2 linked regions of the Allochromatium vinosum DSM 180 genome follow. Each later gene encodes a partner of the first gene's protein in a complex. Links are inferred from orthologs where the notes say so. Each region holds a gene or a part of one and is shown on either strand. Other genes may lie near its edges.

Region 1 (8,038 bases):
CTCACGCGCAATCTTGCCGACGTCTTCCATGTTCTGGAAGAACTCGGGCTTCACGCGGGTCTTCACGTCGCCGACATTCTTGTCGGTGCCCGGACCATAGAGCGCGCCCATGCCGGAGTTGGCGATGGCGGCGATGACGTTGGCGGCGGCCTCGACCTGAGCGGCGTTGTATTCGCCCTCCAGGTTCGCCTTGATCTTGCCCATGTTCCAGCCCATGAATTCGTAGCCGGCCTGACGGGTCTCGATCTGCTCCTCGGGCGAGAGGCCGGCGGCGATGGCAGAGCTGGCGAGGCCAAGGGCCATGAGACCGGCGGCGGTGCTGGCTAACACGTGTTTCATCGGACAATCTCCGTTGTTGGTCGATGGATGTGGATGGAAAAGCTTGAGTCTGGCGCCATTCTTCCGAAGCAGCGCGGGAGGCGCTTAGATCGGGGCGACACCCGGATGGTTCAAGTCGAGAACCGGCAAGGGTGTCCGCAGTGTGGCACAGATGGCGCACAAAAGTTCCAACCCGGCCATCGGCCCGCCGCCGCGCGCCCCAGATTCGGCGTTTGACGACGAGGCGTTGGCGTCTGGGCGACATCAGTCTAGACTGCCCGCAACCAGGATGATAGCGAACCAAACATGCACGAACTCTCACTCTGTCAGGCGCTCATTGATCAGGTGACGAACATCGCCCGCGAGCATGGCGCAAGCCGTGTCGATCGCATCCGGCTCAAAGTCGGCCCGCTCGCCGGGGTCGAGCCGATGCTGCTGCAACAGGCCTATCCGCTCGCTGCCACCGGCACGCTTGCCGAAGACGCCGAACTCGTCATCGAGCCGGCCGAGATCCGGGTGCAGTGCAGCCTCTGCGGCGCCGAGACCGAGGCGCGGCCGAACCGGCTGCTGTGCGGAGCCTGCGGTGCTTTCCAGACCCGGCTGGTCAGTGGCGACGAACTGCTGCTCGAAAATCTCGAACTCACGATCCCCGATTGAACGGCGTCGAAAATAACGGTTGCATTCGCCGGGGATTCGCGTATGGTGGCAGCTCATACACCACGCGCCATCCGGTCGGCGCGGCCCGTCTCTCGGTTGATCTCCCGCCCAAGGCTCACCCGTCGCGACTCTCACGTACCCTACGCCTAGACCGGCCCAGACGAGTATTCCTGGGTAGGCCGACCCAGGAGCATTCATGTCGTTTTCCGCGCTCGGCCTCTCGGCCGAACTGCTGCGTGCGATCGCCGCGCAGGGCTACACTCAGCCCACGCCGATCCAATCCAAAGCCATTCCCGCCGTTCTGGCCCGCCGCGACGTACTCGCCGCCGCCCAGACCGGCACCGGCAAGACCGCTGCCTTCACCCTGCCGATGCTGCATCTGCTGAGTCAGTCCACCCAGCGTCAGCGTGCTCCGCGCGCCCTGGTCCTGACTCCAACCCGCGAACTCGCGGCCCAGGTCGGCGAAAGCGTCAGCACCTATGGTCAGCATCTGCCGTTGCGCGCACTCCAGATCTTCGGCGGCGTCGGCATGGTGCCCCAGACCACGGCGCTGCGTCGCGGCGTCGACATCCTGGTCGCCACGCCGGGCCGGCTGCTCGACCACGTCGGCCAGGGCCATGTCGACCTGTCCAAGATCGAATTCTTCGTCCTGGACGAAGCCGACCGCATGCTCGACATGGGCTTCATCCACGACATCCGCCGCGTGCTCAAGCTGCTGCCGTCCAAGCGCCAGAATCTGCTGTTCTCGGCCACCTATTCACGCGAGATCGAGCAACTGGCCATCGGCCTGCTGCACGACCCGCTGCGCATCGAAGTCGCTCCGCGCAACACCGCCGCCGAGACCGTGACCCAGGTGGTCCATCCGGTGGCGCGCGAAGCCAAGCGCTCGCTCCTTTCGCATCTGATCCTTCAGGGCGACTGGCAACAGGTGCTGATCTTCACCCGCACCAAGCACGGCGCCAACCGGCTGGCCGAACAGCTCGGACGCGACGGCATCACCGCCGCCGCCATCCACGGCAACAAGAGCCAGGGTGCCCGCACCCGCGCGCTCGCTGATTTCAAGAGCGGCGCCCTGCGCGCCCTGGTCGCGACCGACATCGCGGCGCGCGGACTCGATATCGACCGCCTGCCGCATGTGGTCAACTTCGAGTTGCCGAACGTACCCGAAGACTATGTACACCGTATCGGCCGCACCGGACGCGCCGGCTCGGACGGCACCGCCGTGTCGCTGATCAGCCCCGACGAACGCGGACTGCTGGCCGGTATCGAGCGTCTGCTCGGACGGCGCATCGACGTCCAGCGCATCGACGGCTTCGAAGAGCGCGGCTCGACCGACGAGACGCTCCAGGCCGATGCCCGGCGTCAGTCGCAGGCGCCGCGCAAGCATCACGCCCGCCCACGTTCCGACGGACGCGGCGAGCAGAGCGGCAATCGCGCCCAGACCCAGCATCCGCGCAGTCACGCCCGCAAGAGCGGACGCGGCGGCAGCTCGCGCCCACGCGCGACGGTTTGATGTAGGTTCGAGGACACAGTTTCGCGGAACGGCTCAGGCCGAACCGCCACCACTCCAGCCGGCGGGCGCATCGGCCGGCAGCGGAGCTCCTTTTAATCGATGCGCAGTTCCCCAAGAGACCGAGACTGATGAATATTTATGTTGGCAACCTGGCCTATAGCGTGACCCAAGACGATCTGCGCGAGGCTTTCGGTGCCTACGGCAATGTCGAGAGCGCGAACCTGATCACCGATAAGTTCACCGGTGATTCCAAGGGCTTCGCTTTCGTCGAAATGCCCAGCAATTCCGAGGCCGACGCGGCCATCAAGGGTCTGAACGAGACCCCGCTCAAGGGGCGTCCTCTGCGCGTCAACCAGGCCAAGCCGCGTTCCGATCGTCCGTCGCGTAGCGGCGGCGGTGGCTCGCGCTGGTAACAGCCGGGTCCGGCTCAGGCTGGACGACTGAAAAAGCCGCACTCGCCGGATGGTCTTGGACCGACGGCGGGTGCGGCTTTTTTGCGTCTGATACCTGGCTGGTTTGCAATCGGCGAAACAAGCGTGCGGCGAGTGAATCACGTGATTCACTCGCCTGTTCAGTGCCCTCTATATTCAGGCGGCGGCCATCATCGCCCGCACGTCCGCCTCGACCTCGCCGATCGGCTTGATGTCGAAGTTTTCGATCAGCACCTTGGCGACGTTCGGCGACAGGAAGGCCGGCAGGGTCGGCCCGAGCCGGATGTGCTTCACGCCCAGATGCAAGAGCGCCAGCAGCACGATGATCGCCTTCTGTTCGTACCAGGCGATGTCGTAGGAGATCGGCAGCTCGTTGATGTCGTCGAGTCCGAACGCCTCCTTGAGCTTCAAGGCGATATAGGCCAGCGAATAGGAGTCGTTGCACTGTCCGGCGTCGAGCAGGCGCGGGATGCCGCCGATGTCACCGAGATCGAGCTTGTTGTAGCGATACTTGGCACAGCCGGCGGTGAGGATCACGGCCTCCTTGGGCAGCGCCTTGGCCACATCGGTGTAATAGGAGCGCTGCTTGTGACGCCCGTCGCAGCCGCCCATGACGACGAAGCGCTTGATGGCGCCGGACTTGACGGCGTCGATCACCTTGTCGGCCAGCGCCATCACCTGCGCATGGGCGAAGCCGCCGACGATCTCGCCCTGCTCCAGTTCGGTCGGGGGCGCGCAGGTCTTGGCGCGCTCGATCAGCGGCGAGAAGTCCTTGACCCCACCCTCGGGACGGTCGGCGATGTGCATGGCACCCGGCCAGCCGGCCTGTCCGGTGGTGAAGATCCGATCGCGATAGCTGTCCTTGACCGGGGTGATGCAGTTGGTGGTCATCAGGATCGGGCCGTTGAAGGCCGCGAACTCCTTGTCCTGCTCCCACCAGGCGCCGCCATAGTTGCCGACGAAGTGCGCGTACTTCTTGAACGCCGGATAGTAGTGCGCCGGCAGCATCTCGCTGTGGGTGTAGACGTCGATGCCGGTGCCCTCGGTCTGCTTGAGCAGCTCCTCCATGTCCTTGAGGTCGTGACCCGAGATGAGGATGCCGGGATTGTGGCGCACACCGAGATTGACTGTGGTGATCTCGGGGTGGCCGTAGGTCGTGGTATTGGCCTCGTCGAGCAGCGCCATGGCGGTCACGCCGAACTCGCCGCACTTGAGCACCCAGCCGATCAGCGCTTGGATGTCGGATTCGGTCAGGCTGGCGGCCAGGGCGGAAACCATGAAGTCATAGATCTCGGCCTTCTCGAAACCGAGCACGGCGGCATGATCGGCGTAGGCGGCCATGCCTTTGAGACCATAGACCAGGAGTTCATGCAACGAGCGCACGTCCTCGTTGGTTTGCGACAGCACGCCGACGACCAGCGCCTTGGCCTCGTATTGATCGGGGGTGCCGGTCCAGTTGACGGCATCCAGATCACTGGAATAGCCAATGGTGGCCTTGAGCGCATCGCGGCGGGCGATGATGGCCTGGATTCTCGCTTCCAGGCGCGCATCGTCGAAATTGGCGTTGGTGATGGTCACGAACAGCGCTTCGGCGACGAAACGCCCCACACCCGGATCGGGCGTGCCCTGCCTGGCCGCGTCCTCGGCGACGACCGCCAGTCCCTTGAGCAGATAGACCAGCAGATCCTGCAAATGGGCGGTCTTGGAATGCTTGCCGCAGACACCCTTGGTGGTGCAGCCAAAACCCTTGGATGCTTCTTCGCACTGGAAACAGAACATACTCATGGCAGACTCGCTCTCGCTTCGGATCAACAGGATCGTTCGATGGCGCGAGCATGTCATCTCGCGACATCGGACGACTTGATGTGAGTCAAGCGGCGAGCGCCAGGAGGAGGCAATGCTGCACAGCCCCCCTGGATCGCCAGACGATACGGGGCAAGGGCCAAAGCCTGTCGCAGACTGTCAGAGATGCGCTCCTAACAATTGGATAGCCACCGCTCCAACAGTGGCCGCAGAAAGCGCCCGGTATGGGACCGCTCGTCGCTGGCGATGGTCTCGGGCGTACCGACCGCGACCACCTGCCCGCCCCGGTCGCCCCCCTCCGGCCCCAGATCGATGATCCAGTCGGCGGTCTTGATGACGTCGAGATTGTGCTCGATCACCACCACGGTGTTGCCCTGGTCGCGCAGTCGATGCAGCACTTCGAGCAGATGCTTGACGTCGTGGAAGTGCAGCCCGGTGGTCGGCTCGTCGAGGATGTAGAGGGTGCGCCCGGTGTCGCGCTTGGAGAGTTCGCGGCTGAGCTTGACGCGCTGCGCCTCGCCGCCCGAGAGCGTGGTCGCGCTCTGGCCGAGCTGGACATAGGACAGACCCACGTCCATCAGCGTCTGGAGCTTGCGCGCGATCACCGGCACCGGGGCGAAGAAGTCGAGCGCCTCCTCGACGGTCAGATTCAGCACCTCGTCGATGGATTTGCCTTTGTAGCGGATCTCCAGCGTCTCGCGGTTGTAGCGCCGCCCGCGACAGACCTCGCACTGCACATGCACGTCGGGCAGGAAGTGCATCTCGACCCGGATCACGCCGTCGCCCTTGCACGCCTCGCAACGCCCGCCCTTGACGTTGAAGCTGAAGCGCCCGGCGTCATAGCCGCGCGAGCGTGCCTCGGGGACGGCGGCGAACAGGTCGCGCACCTGGTTGAACAGCCCGGTGTAGGTCGCCGGATTGGAGCGCGGCGTGCGGCCGATGGGACTCTGATCGATGTCGACCACCTTGTCGAACTGCTCCAGTCCCTCGATGGCCGTATGTGGCGCGGGCGTGAGGCTGGCGCCGTTGAAGTGACGCGCGACCACCGGAAACAGGGTGTCGTTGATCAGGGTCGACTTGCCTGAGCCCGAGACGCCGGTGATGCAGCAGAGCGTACCGACGGGGATCGAGACATCGATCGCGCGCAGGTTGTGACCGCTCGCCCCCAGGATGCGCAACTGGCGTGCGGGGTCGTTGGGCGTGCGCCGGGCGGGGATCTCGATGCGCAGCTCGCCGGACAGATAGCGTCCGGTCAATGAGGCCGGGTTGGAGGCGATCTCATCCGCCGTGCCCTGAGCGACAATCTCGCCGCCATGCGCGCCGGCGCCCGGTCCCAGATCCACCACCCAGTCGGCGGTGCGGATCGCCTCCTCGTCGTGCTCGACCACGATCACGGTGTTGCCCAGGTCGCGCAGATGGGTGAGCGTCTTCAGGAGCCGCGCATTGTCGCGCTGGTGCAGTCCGATCGAGGGTTCGTCGAGGATGTACATGACCCCGACCAGCCCGGCCCCGATCTGGCTGGCGAGCCGGATGCGCTGGGCCTCACCGCCCGAGAGCGTCTCAGCGCTGCGTTCGAGCGTCAAATAGTCGAGTCCGACGTCGACCAGGAAGCGCAACCGGGTGGCGATCTCGGTGATGACCGGGGCGCCGATCGCGCCACGCTGGCCCGGCAGTTCCAATGTCTCGAACAGACGCAGCGACTCGCCGACCGGCAGGCCCGAGATCGCCGGCAGGTTGTGCCCGCCGATGAACACATGACGCGCGGCTTCGTTCAGGCGCGTGCCCCGGCAGGCCGGACAGGGTCGCTGCGAGAGATAGCGCGCCAGCTCTTCGCGCACCGTGTTGGACTCGGTCTCGCGATAGCGCCGTTCCATGTTGCGCAGGATGCCCTCGAACACCTGCGGCTTGGGACTGCCCTTGGCGTGCGGCAGCTTGAGCCGGATCTTCTCGTCGCCGCTGCCGTAGAGGACCACGGCGCGCACCGGCTCGGGCAGTTCGATCCAGGGGATCTCGACATCGAAGCCATAATGCTCGCCGAGCGAGCGGATCAGTTGGAAGTAATAGGCGTTGCGCCGATCCCAGCCGCGCACCGCGCCGCCGGCCAGACTCAGTTCCGGATGCATCACCACCTTGCCGGGATCAAAGAAGGGCTCCACGCCCAGCCCGTCGCAGGTCGGACAGGCGCCGGCCGGATTGTTGAACGAGAACAGACGCGGCTCCAGCTCCGGCAGACTGTAGCCGCAGAGCGGACAGGCGAATTTGGACGAAAAGGTCAGCTCGGGACGCTCGGGTTCATCAATCCAGCCGACCTGGACGAGGCCGCCGGAGAGGTTGAGCGCGGTCTCGAACGATTCGGCCAGACGCAGCGCCAGATCGGCGCGCACCCGGAAGCGGTCGACGACGACCGCGATGTCGTGCTTCTTCTTCGGGTCCAGCTCGGGCGGCGCGTCCAGCTCATACAAGTGCCCATCGATGCGGGCGCGCACGAAACCCTGGGCGTGCAGCTCACCGAGCAGGCGCTGATACTCGCCCTTGCGCGCCGCGACCACGGGCGCGAGCAGCATCAGCTTCTCGCCCTCGGGCAGCGCCAGCACCCGGTCGACCATCTGGCTGATGGTCTGGGCGTCGAGCGGCTCGCCATGAGTGGGGCAACACGGCTGACCGACGCGCGCGAACAGCAGGCGCAGATAGTCGTGGATCTCGGTGATGGTGCCGACGGTGGAGCGCGGATTGTGCGAGGTGGTCTTCTGCTCGATGGCGATCGCCGGGGACAGCCCCTCGACATGGTCGATGTCGGGCTTCTCCATCATCGACAAAAACTGACGCGCATAGGCCGACAGCGACTCGACATAGCGCCGCTGTCCCTCGGCATAGAGGGTGTCGAAGGCGAGCGAGGACTTGCCCGAGCCGGACAGCCCGGTCAGCACGATCAGGCGCTCGCGCGGCAGATCCAGGTCGATGTTCTTGAGATTGTGGGTGCGCGCACCGCGCAGTCGGATCATTTGCATGAAACAGCCCCGTGCTCAGACCTGACGCTCGGCGGCCTTGGCCAGTGTCCAGTGACGTTCCATCGCTTCGCGGGTCTCCAGGCTCGGTTCGAGCCCTTGGTCGCGCAGCCCGCACTCGACCTGGGCGAAGCGACGCTCGAAGCGCTGATTGGCGGCGCGCAAGGCCTGTTCGGCGTCCACGCCCATATGACGGGCCAGATTGACGCAGGAGAACAGCAGATCACCGATTTCGTGGACGCGCTCGGTCTGATCGGCGTGCTCGGCCAGGGTCGCGCGACACTCGGCGAGTTCTTCCTCGACTTTGTCGA
Region 2 (6,424 bases), 570 kb from region 1 along the record:
GTGCGGAATCTCCCACAGCTTGCGGCGACGGCTCCCCAGCGGCGGTATGGCCACTTCCTGCCGCGCGTGGCGTGCATCACCGTAGGGAGGCATTCGCCCGGACGGGGCGGCAATGTCCAGGATGGAGCGTTCGTGCATGGGACGCCGCTCCTTACTTGGTCAGAATCAGCTTGTTGTTGCGGGTCATCCGCAGGACGTAGCGACAATCACCGTGCTCGATCATCACGAATGGATCGTTGCCGAGCAGTGACCGGACGTCGATGGTGCGCGGTATCGGGGACAGTGCGCTCTTGTGGAGGTGCTCGGGACGGCGACTGGCGGCTGGTGTGGTCGTAGGCATCGTCAGGCTCTCAGCTGGTTTGCACGGTGATTGATGACGGAGCAGCCGGATGGCTGGCAAATAGCAATCATTCGCGTTAAAGAGTAAGCGCTGAGTTCGAGCCTGTCAATTATCAATGCATGTCGTTCTCATTTTTGCTGGTGTTCAGGGGGCGCCTCGGCGGTGCGCCGTCTTCAGTCCTTGGGGTCCAGTCCAAGTCCCCTGAGGCTGCGGCGGACCACACCTTCGCGTGACTCGTAATCAGGCACTTCGATCAGGATCTGCTCGGGTGTACGCGCGGCGGCGCGCGTCGGGTTCGGTTGCAGATCGCCTTCGATACGCACCAGCTGATCGTCCTCGAAGTAGAGCGTCAGATTGCGCTGCTCCATCGGCTGATGCCCGCGCTTGATGGTATAGGTGTAGTCCCAGCGATTGGCATGGAAGAAGCTGACCAGCGGCGGCGTGCCCAGCACGAAGTTGACCTGACGCTTGGTCATGCCGAGTTCGAGCGCATCGACCATCTCCTCGGTGAGGATGTTGCCCTGTTGGACCGTCATCTTGTAGACGAAGGGCAGCGTCTCCAGGACCGAGGTCTGCGTCTCGTCCGGTTTGGTGTCGCGCGCGCATCCCGCGATGGCGATCGAGACCATCATGGAGCCCAGTATTGGAAAACTGAAAATCTTTCGCATCTTGTCCTGATCACGACTTTGCGCTAAATCAGAGCATCATACCGTAGCGTCGTTCCTGGATCACAGGGGGCGCTGATCCAAGTGGCCGAGTGCGATCGTCCAAGTCGGTCGTGTCGGCCCGTGACCCGGAGAATTCAGTTGGAAAACGAACAGATCAAGCAGGCCGGACTCAAGGTGACGGCGCCGCGCGTCAAGATCCTGAGCATCCTCGAGCACAGTGGCAAGCGCCACATGAGTGCCGAGGACGTCTACAGGGAACTCCTGAGTCAGGACGAGGAGATCGGTCTGGCCACCGTCTATCGCGTGCTGACCCAGTTCGAGGGGGCCGGCCTCGTCTGTCGCCGTCACTTCGAGAGCGGGCAGTCCGTCTTCGAACTCAACAGCGGCGAGCACCATGATCATCTCGTCTGTATCAAGTGCGGCGCGATCGTCGAGTTCCTCGACCCCACGATCGAGACGCGCCAGAAACGCATTGCCGCCGAGCATCACTTCAAGATCGAAGACCACTCACTCGTGGTCTACGGCCTCTGCCCGAACTGTCAGGGCAAGCGCTGAGCCTACCGGACGACGTCCAGATATTCGCGCTCGATGGCCGTCTCCAGCGCCTGGGTGCCCTTGACGAGCTCCTCATAGATCCGGCGCAGGGTGCCGAGCCGTTCGATGTCGGCCGCGTCCGGCTGCCCATCCGGGGATTTGAGCGCGATGTCGTAGAGCGCTCGCAGATAGCTGGCGCGGGCTTTGGCCACCATTTCGATCACGGGGGTCAGGTCGGAGAGCTTGAGCTCTTCGAAAAGCGGGTTGATGGTCGCGCGGTTGATCTCGCGGATCTCGGCATCGATCGCAATCAGCAGGCGTCTGTTCTCGGTGGCCATCTCTCGGATTCCTCGGTGATTGGACAGGATTCCCGCTCGACCCTGAAACACCCGTGCCAAGGCGGTGTCATCCTCGGTAAGCATAGACCGCGAACGCGCGCCGGACTGTTGCGTGGTTCACGAAACTCGCGGTGCCATCGGCGCGATCCGGCTGTCGCGTCCCGGATGGATGACCACCTTGCAACAGTGGCGTCGGAGCTACGTCGTTCGCGGGGCATCAGTGTCGAAAATTCGTCGCTTCGTGCGTGTTGCGTGACGGTTTCAGTGTGTCGTCTGTGCCAGATTCGCCGGGGGATCGAAGATTTCGCCGCTGGCACGGTATTCGCTCCTGAAGGTCATCAGGACAACGACCTTCAGGGGGGATCGCTATGAAATCCGGCCACCATGTCGCAACCAGACGCGCTGTCACCATGTACCCGATGTACCCGGCGCTGTCGATCCTTCATGTCGAAGGCCCGGAGCGAATCGGCTGGTATGAGCCGGGCATCATGGCGATACGGTTGTCGGCGCCGACCCCGGAACCGGAAACGACGGATCCAGGGCTCTATACCGACTTTCAGACCGCCCAAGCGGTTGCCGAGCAGATGCGCCAGCTCATTGATGTCTATCGCTTGCGGTGCGGCGAGTTCTATGCACGGCCACAGCCGCGCAACTGAAGACCGAATGGCTAGGCCAGCAACGGCTCCAGCATGCGCCGAACCTCGCGAATCCGCGCGCCGGGTTCGGCCATGTCACGGAAAAACTTCAGCTTGTCACCGCCTTCCAGCTTGTATTCCTTGGGTCGGCTCTGGATCAGACCGATGAGTCTGGCCGGATCGATCCTGGGCGATTCGGTGAAGAGCAGACGCCCGCTCGCCGGTCCCGCCTCGATCTTGCGGATACCCCAAGGCTGGACCAAGAGTTTGAGTTCGGTGATCTCCAGCAGATTCTTCGCCGGTTCGGGCAGCAGGCCGAAGCGGTCGATCATCTCCACCTGCAATTCGCGCAGTTCCTCACGATCCCGTGCGCCGGCGATGCGCTTGTACAGCACCAGCCGCGCCTGCACATCCGGCAGATAGTCGCTCGGCAGCAGTGCCGGAATCCCGAGATCGATCTCGGTGCCGTGGTCGAGCGGGCGATCCAGCTCGGGTGCGCGTCCTGATTTCAGCGCCTCGACCGCGCGTTCCAGCAGCTCCATGTAGAGCGTGAAGCCGACTTCGGTGATCTGCCCCGACTGCTCGTCGCCCAGCAGCTCGCCCGCGCCGCGGATCTCCAGGTCATGAGTCGCCAGCGTGAAACCCGCGCCCAGATCCTCCATCGACTCGATGGCCTCCAGCCGTTTTTTCGCATCCGCCGTCATGGCCTTGGTCGGCGGCGTGATGAGATAGGCGTAGGCGCGATGGTGCGAGCGCCCGACCCGACCGCGCAACTGGTGCAACTGGGCCAGACCCAGCTTGTCGGCGCGGTTGATGAGGATGGTGTTGGCCGAGGGCACGTCGATGCCGCTCTCGATGATCGTCGTGCACACCAGCAGGTTGGAGCGCTGGTGATAGAAGTCGCGCATGATGCGTTCCAGCTCGCGTTCGCGCATCTGACCATGGGCGACCGCCACCCGTGCCTCCGGGATCAGGGCTTCGAGCTTCTGGGCCTGATTCTCGATGGTCTCGACTTCGTTGTGCAGGAAGTAGACCTGACCGCCGCGTTTCAGTTCGCGCAGCACGGCCTCCTGGACCAGGGCGTCGTTCCAGGGACTGACGAAGGTCTTGATCGGATGACGCTCGACCGGCGGGGTGGCGATGATCGACAGATCGCGCAGACCGGACATGGCCATGTTGAGCGTGCGCGGGATCGGCGTGGCAGTGAGCGTCAGGACATCGACCTCGCTGCGTAGGTTCTTCAACTGCTCCTTGTGACGCACGCCGAAGCGGTGCTCCTCGTCGATGATGGCCAGACCTAGGTTCTTGAAGCGGATCGTCGGCTGGAGCAGTTTATGAGTGCCGACCACGATGTCGACGGTGCCATCGGCCAGTCCGTCCAGGACCGCTTTCTGTTCCTTGGCGGTACGGAAGCGCGACAGGCTCTCGACGCGCACCGGCCAGTCGGCGAAGCGGTCGGAGAAGTTCTCGAAATGCTGTTGCGCCAGCAACGTGGTCGGCACCAGTACCACGACCTGACGCCCGCTGTGCACCGCCATGAAGGCCGCGCGCATGGCGACTTCGGTCTTGCCGAAGCCCACGTCACCACAGACCACGCGATCCATCGGCTTGGGATCGGCCATGTCGGCCAGCACCGATTCGATGGCGCGCTGCTGGTCAGGCGTCTCCTCGAACGGGAAGGCGGCGGCGAAGGCGGCATAGTCTTCGCCGCCCTCAGGGAAGGCCACACCCTGACGCGCCGCGCGCCGGGCATGGATGTCCAGGAGTTCAGCCGCCACGTCGTGCGCCTTCTGCGCCGCCCTGTGCTTGATCCGCTCCCACTGATCGCCGCCGAGCCGGTGCAGCGGCGCATTCTCGGGCGAGGCGCCGGTGTAGCGCGAGATCAACTGCAACGCGCTGACCGGGACATAGAGCTTGTCGCCGTTGGCGTATTCGAGCGTCAGGAACTCGGTGGTCAGGCCGCCGACCTCCAGCGTCTGGAGTCCCAGATAGCGTCCGACGCCGTGTTCCTCGTGGACCACGGGCGCACCCTCGGTCAGCTCGGTGAGGTTGCGGACGATGGCGTCGCTGTCGCGTTCGCGCTCGCGTCGACGCCGTTCCTGGCGCACCCGCTCGCCATAGAGCTGGCTTTCGGTGATGACGGCGAGCCTGGCGTCTTCGAGCAGCAGACCCTGTTCGATGGGGGCCACCGTCAGGGCGAGCGCGGCGTCGCCGTCGAGGAACGCCCGCCAGCCCGACACCGGACGGGCGTGGATGTCGAAGCCCTTGAGCTGCTCGGCGAGCAGTTCGCGCCGTCCGCTGCTCTCGGCGACGAAGAGCACGCGCCGCTCGCCGTCGGCGAGGAAACCCAGCAGAGCCTGCGCCGGTTGCGCGGCACGCGCCTGGATGGTCAGCGGCGGCAGGGGATGGGTGGCGAAGTTGCAGGCATCGGCATAGCCCTTGCGCCGCGCGTCGGCCGCGTCCGGCTGATGGAGCACGCCCGAGAGCCGGTTGAGCCGCCCGGCCAGTTCCTCGGGGGGCAGATAGAGCTGCGACGGCGGCAGCAGCGGACGTTCAGCGTCATGCCGCCGTTGTTCGTAGCGCTGCTCGACGTTCTCGAAGAAGATGCGCGCCGTCTCGCGACACGCGATCGACTCGACGACCAACGTATCCTCGGGCAGATAATCGAAGAGTGTCGCCGTCTGCTCGAAGAACAGCGGCAGATAGTATTCCAGCCCGCCCGGCGCCTGACCCTTGGAGACTTCGCGATAGATGAGACTGCGCTGCGGATCGCCGGCGATGGCGGCCCGGTAGCGCTGACGGAAACCGGCGATGGCCTCCTCGTCGAGCGGCAGCTCACGCGCCGGCAGCAGCCGGATGCGGTCGAGCTTGTCCCTGGAGCGTTGTGTCTCTGGATCGAAAACGCGGATACTCTCGACCTCTTCGTCGAACAGGTCGATGCGTAGCGGAACCTGACTGCCCATCGGGAAGACGTCCAGCAGCGAGCCGCGCACCGCATATTCGCCATGCCCGATGACCTGCGAGACGCACGAATAGCCCGCCCGCTCCAGCCGCCGGCGCGTGGCGTCGAGATCGAGTCGATCGCCGACGGCGAGCACCAGCGAATGCCCATCGACATAGTCGCGCGGCGGCAGACGTTGCATCAGGGTTGCGACCGGGACGATCAGCACGCCGCGCTCCAGCGTCGGCAGGCGATGCAGGGTCAGCAGCCGCTCCGAGACCAGCTCGGGTAGCGGCGAGAAGACGTCGTAGGGCAGGGTCTCCCAGTCGGGAAAGTCGAGGATCGGCCGCTCGCCTCCGTCCAGGAAGAATCCAAGCTCGGCACGCCGGGTCGCGGCGGTCTGGACGGCATCGACCACCACCAGCACCAGTCCGGGATGCCGCTCAGCGGCACCGGCGATGGCCAGGGCCGTGCCGGCGCCATGGAGTCCGCCCCAGAGCCGGCGCTCGCCCGGACGGCGCGGCAGCGGTGGATCGAGCGGAGAGTGCGATTCGGATGGAGAAGGCGACGACATCGTGCGGCAAACGACCTCGGGTTAGCGGAGGGGACAGGCCCGACGAGCCAATTTTCACGCCGGATTTTCGCACATGGACTGGCATTCGTCCGAGTCACCGGTATATAAGGGCAAACCCCGTTGGGCGTGAATCTTCTTTCATCGACGGTCGACAACCGTGGCGCAAATCTTCAGTATTACTCCTTTGATCGAGCGACCGGCGCCGTCGAGGCGTCGGCGATCGGACTCATCGCAATTCTCAAGGATCCAACGACATGGCTAAGACGATTCTAACCGTGGACGATTCGGCGTCCATCCGACAGATGGTCTCCTTCACGCTGAAGGAGGCGGGGTATGCGGTCACTGAGGCGGTCGACGGACAGGACGGCCTCGACAAGGCACGCTCCGGCAAGTT

The links. The genes of interacting proteins can lie anywhere in the genome.
Region 2: the proteins of uvrA (region 1) and mfd are in contact, whole or in part, in a crystal structure (PDB 4DFC), measured with the Escherichia coli proteins. The link is inferred for Allochromatium vinosum DSM 180 from one-to-one orthologs.

Annotation. Positions count from the first base shown.
Region 1 is NC_013851.1:3,125,949-3,133,986, forward strand. What follows is about bases 4,696-8,038. They hold uvrA (excinuclease ABC subunit UvrA), read right to left. Parts: upstream 7,731-8,038; coding sequence 4,896-7,730; downstream 4,696-4,895. Other genes in these bases: hcp (hydroxylamine reductase), read right to left, coding at 4,696-4,704; mazG (nucleoside triphosphate pyrophosphohydrolase), read right to left, coding at 7,746-8,038. Also shown: ALVIN_RS13810 (c-type cytochrome), read right to left, coding at 1-339; ALVIN_RS13815 (hydrogenase maturation nickel metallochaperone HypA/HybF), read left to right, coding at 625-975; ALVIN_RS13820 (DEAD/DEAH box helicase), read left to right, coding at 1,172-2,488; ALVIN_RS13825 (RNA recognition motif domain-containing protein), read left to right, coding at 2,617-2,901; more of hcp, read right to left, coding at 3,076-4,695. UniProt on the Escherichia coli protein: The UvrABC repair system catalyzes the recognition and processing of DNA lesions. UvrA is an ATPase and a DNA-binding protein. A damage recognition complex composed of 2 UvrA and 2 UvrB subunits scans DNA for abnormalities.
Region 2 is NC_013851.1:2,559,273-2,565,696, reverse strand. Bases 2,348-6,424 are described here. They hold mfd (transcription-repair coupling factor), read right to left. Parts: upstream 6,031-6,424; coding sequence 2,548-6,030; downstream 2,348-2,547. Other genes in these bases: ALVIN_RS11155 (response regulator), read left to right, coding at 6,285-6,424; ALVIN_RS11165 (hypothetical protein), read left to right, coding at 2,348-2,536. Also shown: ALVIN_RS11190 (DUF2325 domain-containing protein), read right to left, coding at 1-138; hemin uptake protein HemP, read right to left, coding at 152-340; ALVIN_RS11180 (outer membrane protein assembly factor BamE), read right to left, coding at 514-972; fur (ferric iron uptake transcriptional regulator), read left to right, coding at 1,147-1,563; ALVIN_RS11170 (hypothetical protein), read right to left, coding at 1,566-1,880; more of ALVIN_RS11165, read left to right, coding at 2,249-2,347. UniProt on the Escherichia coli protein: Couples transcription and DNA repair by recognizing RNA polymerase (RNAP) stalled at DNA lesions. Mediates ATP-dependent release of RNAP and its truncated transcript from the DNA, and recruitment of nucleotide excision repair machinery to the damaged site.